DNA from 2 places in the Paenibacillus sp. NPDC055715 genome. Region 2 is predicted to be linked to the other one. Evidence: riboswitches for the same ligand, from Rfam matches in the RefSeq annotation. Region 2 holds a riboswitch; the other holds the start of a gene.

Region 1 (3,408 bases), on a different contig from region 2:
GCACCGATTGTCCAATGCCGAAGCGAACCTCTTTCCCTTCCATGCTTCCCTGAGAAGCATCCACACCCAGTGCATGAATCAACGGATTGCCCGTTTTCTCCGACACATACGTAATGGATAGGAATACAAGGAACAATACCATCATCGAGCTAAAAATAATCCAGCCCTGCTTGCGATTACGAGCGAACAGCCCAAAGGTATACGGCAGAGAAGCTGGCATCACCCACATCGCCAAAATTTCCAGCACATTCGTCCAGGGACTTGGATTTTCAAAAGGATGCGCCGAATTGGCTCCCGCAAAACCGCCCCCGTTCGTACCCAAATGCTTAATCGATTCCAGCGAAGCAACGGGTCCCAAAGCAATCTGCTGCTGTGTTCCGCTCAACGTCGTAATATCCGCCGTAGGCTGAAGCGTCTGTGGTACTTTCAGTCCGACCAGCACCAGCGTAAGCACAAAGGCCAACGGCAGAAAAATCCGTATAATCGCTTTGATAAAATCCTGAAAAAAGTTGCCCATTCCTTCACCGCGCCGCGTCAATCCTCTCATAAAAGCCGCAGCAACCGAAAATCCGGAAGCAGCCGAAGTGAACATCATCATCGTAACGAACGCCATCTGCGTCAGATGCGTAAGCCCGCTTTCTCCGCTGTAATGCTGGAGATTCGTGTTGGTCATAAAGCTGATCACTGTATTAAATGCCAGTGACGCTTCCATATTGCCATTTCCAGCCGGATTACCGGGAAGCAGTCCCTGCAAGCGCAGCAGCACATAGCTGATCGCCACAAGCACGACATTCGTAGCAATGAAGCTCATAACGTACGTGGTCCAACGCATGCTCTCCAACTTCTTCAAACCTATAACCTTATAAATCAGCTTCTCCGTTCCGCCAAACACCCGATCCGTCCGATTCGGTTCATTTGAGAATACATGATAAATATAGGTGCCCACTGGTTTCACCAAGAGCAGCAATATCACAATCACAATTCCAATTTGCAGCAACTCCATCATCTATTCCCTCCTCCAAAATGCTCCTGCGTTTGGAACAACAGACGGGTTCATAGCACCAAGCGAGTGCACACGTTTGCGAAAGCCCGCTACCTCTGATGCCTCATCCTTGATCTGCTGTCCCCCGCCCGCTTTATCCTGTTTAGCTGATTAGAACTTTTCAGGATTCAGGAGTGCGTAGATTAAATACACAAACACAATAGCCGTAAGCGTAAGCACAACCATCATCCTTTTCGCCCTCCTTTGGAGGTCTGCGCATCACACCAGCGTACAAACATCAGTATCACTCCATAACTCACAGCCATCACGAGCAGCATGTATATATCCATCATGTTCATAACCCTCCCGTATCGGTCCTCAGATCGTCATTCTTACATCCTCGTACAATCACCATACAATGAATGCGAAAATTTTTATTTATATTACCTATACGACTATCCGTTCAGCAGGAAACCCACCTCTCCATTCAAAGTGTAGATCACATGGTCCGCTCCCAAACCTCGATAAATCCCTTGAGGATTATAGCCGTGCGTAATGACATAGATCGAATCTGATGTCAGCGGCCGGCATATTTGCAGAAAACGGCAAGTCAGATTCAAGCTGTTCTCGAACAAATACACGCAACCAATTTCTTTTTTGGGAAAATTCCATTTCCCTGCTTGCATCGTATTGATCCGAACAATATGCTCCACACCCATTTTTTTGAGCTGTCGTTCCTCCTGAGCGCTATTCGTAAGAACCGCAAACGCCAGTTTTTTGAACATAAGCAATTTCACAAAATTTCTGCCCGATTCATTCGGTGCAGTGACAATGATTAGCCGACCTTCCATCAGTAGCTCCTCTCCCGGTATAAAAAGACAACAAAAAGAAGCCAAAGGAAAAAGGCTTTCCTCCGGCTTCTTACATACCCATGATAAAATAAACCATGGCTGCACACGGCGGTTTGTTGCCTCTCCCTGTACGCTTACGAGGTTAGCTGTCGGATTCGGACGTGAGAGTCGCCCTATTTCTGGCACTTGGCCGGAAAATTCACCCCATGAGACACACGGACCTCTAAAAGCCGCATAGATCTCGTTTGGTTCCCCCGCTTTTGCAACTGCAAAATTCAGCGCTATAGACAATTCGTTGCTGCTTCATTCACTTCATTTGAAATTACGTCTGAATCATACACCCGCGCAAGGAATACTGTAAAGCTCACCTGCGGGGTTATAAATCCGCCTTTGGAGCATAAGAGATTAATTATAGCGCTTACAACATAAATATCCTTCTCCCAGCTCCTTCAAGCTCGGTTTTTCATCTCTTTTCAAAAATATCAGGCATGTCAATATTGGCGTATGGAGAGCATTTTTTGTCCTTTTTTTGTAAAAGAGAAAGAAAAACTGCTGTATGCACCTGATAAGCGCCGATTGAGCCTGTTTTTACGATGAGAAACAACGCAATTCGCCCCATTTGCAGTGCAATTTTCCGTTTTGGACAAAATACGATTTTACAGTTGCAGACGTCGCATTACATCTATTATAGACTTGCAAACCTTCGTTAAATTTCTTACAATTTAATTGTAGAAAACCAAATCAGGAGGGAAACCATGACCGTTTATGAATATGATGCACAAACTCTGCAAGGGAAAGAGATTCCGTTGTCCATATATGATGGTAAAGTTCTGCTCATCGTGAATACAGCCAGCAAATGCGGGCTAACCCCCCAATACAAGGCGCTACAAGAACTATATGACCAATACCATGAGCAGGGTCTTGAAATCCTGGGGTTTCCCAGCAATCAGTTTGCCAAGCAAGAGCCGGGTTCCAGCGAGGACATTTCGGAGTTTTGCCAAATCAACTATGGAGTTACATTTCCGATGTTTGCCAAAATAGATGTCAATGGCGATCAGGCGCACCCTTTATTCCGCTACCTCACCCAAACAGCTCCAGGCATATTCGGCTCCAAAGCGATCAAATGGAATTTTACTAAATTTTTGATTACACGCGAAGGGAACGTATTTAAGCGCTATGCCCCACAGACAACTCCGGATAAACTGGCGGGGGATATTGAGAAGCTCTTGCAGCAAAGCTGATAGGCCACTTCATCACCGTTCACAAGCAGCCAATCCAGGCGGCTGCTCCTGTGGCTAGGAAAAAGGGATATTTTAGTGCAGCTTATATAACAAAAAAAAGCATCCAATCACGTTAAAAACGTGTCAGAATGCTTTTTTAACTGTGTCTTGCATGTAATGCGGTCGAGAGGACTCGAACCTCCACGAGCGTACGCCCACTACCCCCTCAAGATAGCGTGTCTGCCATTCCACCACGACCGCAAATTCTAATGTTTCGAGGCAACAGGTTTATTATACTCCCTTGTATTCTATTTGTAAACATAAATACAATAAATATTTTAAATGAGCCGTTTAA
Region 2 (3,408 bases):
CCTCAGATCCAGTGGGCACGTCGTCACGGCTACATGATTGTAAATTGGAACGTAGACTCCCTCGATTGGAAGGGACTGAGTAAAACACAAATTCAGCGTAATGTAATCCCGGCTACCGGACCAGGCTCCATCATTTTAATGCACGCAGGTGGAGGTCAAAGCTCCAATCTGAAAGGCACTGTTCAATCCCTGCCGGGTCTCATTCAATCGCTGAAAGCCAAGGGCTACAAATTTGTCACGGTTCCCCGGCTACTTCACACCTCGGAGCGAAAATAACAATAAAAGGGCTGTCTTACCAGCAGATGCATTCTGCTCGTGAAGACAGCCCTTTTTTTATTGACAAGTCCCATATATGAATCAGGACCCGCGATTAAGTTATTTGATATTAGTTTACATAAGATATTATGTTTTACATAAAATATTATGTTTTACATAAAATATTATGTTTATAAATTCATTTGCTTATACAGTCTATTTATCAATGACATACAGCTTCACATTTTGGAAACCAAAGTCATTCACAAAAGAAGGGCTGCCTGGAATGAAAATATCAATCCGTTTCCCTATAATGGCGCTGCCCTTATCGCGTGCTACCGCTACAAAAGATTGATCCGGCAGCCCTGGATGGGAATAGCCTGTAACCAGCACTTTCGTACCCAAGGGAATTACGCTTGGATCTACTGCAATCGTACCGAGCTTAAGCGGATTTCCGAAATAGTCCACCGCTCCCCATTTTCCATTTTCACTGGCGGCTGCGGAATACGCTGTGGCCTTCACGTCAACTACTTTGCTGTAATTAAATGTTTTGCCCCATGCTTCAACCTGTTGATCGTCACCTGCTGGCGCTTTCTCGGAAAGAAGCTGAGGCTTCGAATCCGAAGTGGTCTCTACCTTGTTCTCGTCCGGCACCTTAATTTGCACTCCTGCATATATATTGCTGGCGGCAACATCCGGGTTCTCTTTTTGCAGATCTGCTACAGATACCCCGTAACGTTGAGCAAGTAAAAAGAAGGTATCCCCTTCCTTGGCGGTATGAAGCGAAGCGGCGTTGGCTACTCCGGCTGTCTGCGCCAATCCTGCAATGGCTGTAGCCAGCACCGCAAATTTCATTGTTTTTCCAATACGTTTCAGATGTTTCAAAAAATATGTACCTCCTCTGTTATGCCTGCGAAGTTAGCTGTCGGATTCGGACTCAGGAGAAGCCCTATGCTTGTGCAATTCACCCCTAGGCAACCTTCCATCCATTCGTATGAAGAAGGATCAGAAGTTACTGCCGTTGTTACGTCCTCCGCACTTCCCATGGTTTTGGGTCCCACATCCAGCGTCTGTCGTAGCTGTCTGCTGCCCCGGTAAGTTTTGGCTCACTGTATAATATCACAATTTTGTAACCTTATCCGCATGAAAATGTTGGGAACCTTGAACATCATACTATACCTGTTGCAATTTTGTCATCAAAAAATCGAAAAAAGTTACAAAAATATGAACGAGAATGACAAAAAAAGAAAAAGCCCTCCCGTCAAACTTCCACCGCGGAGGGCTTACTTCATAACCTTAAAGAAGCTTATTTCTTACAAAACCTTGGCAAGAAAATCCCGAGTACGATCATGGCTTGGAGTACCAAAAACCTGCTCCGGTGTACCTTGCTCCACAATTTGACCGTGATCCATAAAGATAATGCGGTCTCCTACCTCGCGGGCAAAGCCCATCTCATGCGTTACGATGACCATCGTCATGCCACCCTCAGCCAGCTTCTTCATCACGTCCAGCACCTCCCCAACCATTTCAGGGTCCAAGGCGGAGGTCGGCTCATCGAAGAGCATCACATGCGGCTGCATCGCCAAGGCGCGCGCAATTGCAATCCGCTGTTTCTGTCCACCGGACAACTGATTTGGATAGGTGTCTTTTTTGTCTTCAAGTCCAACGGTACGCAGCAACTCCAACGCAATTTTCTCTGCTTCCTTTGCCGACTGGCCTCTAACCTGAGTTGGCGCAAGTGTAAGATTTTGCAGTACTGTTTTGTGTGGGAACAGATTGAAGTGCTGGAACACCATGCCCATTTTCTCACGAGTTGCATTAATGTTGTGACCGCGTGCCGTAATCGGCTCGCCCTCAAACAGAATCTCCCCGTCAGTCGGCTGCTCCAGCAGATTCATACAACGCAAAAATGTACTTTTTCCCGAGCCACTCGGTCCAATGACGACAACAACCTCGCCTTTGGCAATATCTACATTTATGCCTTTTAAAATTTCATTTTTGCCGAACGATTTACGCAGTTGTTTAACGGTGATCACTGGCTCTCAACTTCCTTTCCCATAAACCCAACAGCTTCGACAAGCTGAATGTCATTACAAAATAAATAGCGGCTGCGATTACGAACGGACTTAACCCTTGATAAGTGATATTCTTAATCGTTTGAGCCTGATACATAAGATCCACCATACCGATGGTAGAAATGATGGAAGATTCTTTAATAATCGTAATAAATTCATTACCGATGGCAGGCAGTACGGACTTAAACGCTTGCGGTAAAATGACGTGACGCATAGCTTTGCCTCGTCCCATACCGAGTGAACGGGCTGCTTCCATCTGACCACGGTCTACTCCTTGAATACCTGCACGGAAAATTTCAGCCAGATATGCCGAGCTATTCAGTGACAATGTAAGTATACCGGACTGGAGTGGGGAAAAATTGACGCCTAGCGTCAAAGCAACGCCGTAGTGGATGATCATGAGCTGCACCAGCATAGGTGTGCCACGCAGTACCTCTACGTAAGTAGTACCCAACCACTCAATAATACGTACACCGCTCATCCGAATCAAGGATATAATCAGACCAATGATAAATCCGAACAGCACCCCAAGCGCGGACAGCAACAGCGTGTTGCCGACACCTGTAGCATAAAAACTGCGATACTTCCAAAAAATATCTACAATGTTATCGGACGAGACTTTTCGATCGATACTAAGTAAACTTGCTTCTGAAGAAAACTTTTCGATGGCTCCTTCTGCTTTTAAACGAGCTAGCGTTTTATTGACAGAAGCGAGTAACTCTGTGTTACCCTTGCGAATACCTACAGCAGTTTGTGCTCCGCCATTTTCAGGAACGGCCTTGGCGAGTGCTACAGTCCCACCCATTAGATATCCTTTGGCAACCGTATCTTCAATAACAACCGCATTTACACGCCGGGTTTCAAGTTGAAGCACCAAATCAGATATTTTATCCAGTGAAGTTACAGAAGCATTTGGTATTTTTTGCGCAATTTCCTCTTGAATAGTCCCTTTTTGCGCACCTACCTTCTCACCTCTCAGGGCAGCCATTGTCGGATATTTATCCTTATCCTCCGGACGTACCAAAATAACCTGTTTGGAGTGATAATATACATCGGAAAAATCAATGCTCTTTCTGCG

The links. Region 2 has a riboswitch for cyclic di-AMP ahead of ACWGOO_RS11155 (3D domain-containing protein). Riboswitches for the same ligand answer to the same signal wherever they lie in the genome.
Region 1: it holds a riboswitch for cyclic di-AMP, as region 2 does, so the genes downstream of both, ACWGOO_RS04110 (hypothetical protein) here and ACWGOO_RS11155 (3D domain-containing protein) in region 2, are expected to answer to the same signal.

The regions. Positions count from the first base shown of each region.
Region 1 covers NZ_JBSHGA010000001.1:822,869-826,276, forward strand. The annotation lists gene kdpA (potassium-transporting ATPase subunit KdpA) at 1-1,003, opposite strand, end outside; gene kdpF (K(+)-transporting ATPase subunit F) at 1,154-1,231, opposite strand; gene ACWGOO_RS04110 (hypothetical protein) at 1,438-1,833, opposite strand; cyclic di-AMP (ydaO/yuaA leader) riboswitch at 1,949-2,124, opposite strand; gene ACWGOO_RS04115 (hypothetical protein) at 2,297-2,452, opposite strand; gene ACWGOO_RS04120 (glutathione peroxidase) at 2,589-3,074, shown strand; tRNA gene ACWGOO_RS04125 (tRNA-Leu) at 3,232-3,314, opposite strand; gene ACWGOO_RS04130 (hypothetical protein) at 3,405-3,408, opposite strand, start outside.
Region 2 covers NZ_JBSHGA010000005.1:207,310-210,717, reverse strand. The annotation lists gene ACWGOO_RS11160 (polysaccharide deacetylase family protein) at 1-276, shown strand, start outside; gene ACWGOO_RS11155 (3D domain-containing protein) at 472-1,140, opposite strand; cyclic di-AMP (ydaO/yuaA leader) riboswitch at 1,148-1,321, opposite strand; gene ACWGOO_RS11150 (amino acid ABC transporter ATP-binding protein) at 1,569-2,291, opposite strand; gene ACWGOO_RS11145 (ABC transporter substrate-binding protein/permease) at 2,278-3,408, opposite strand, start outside.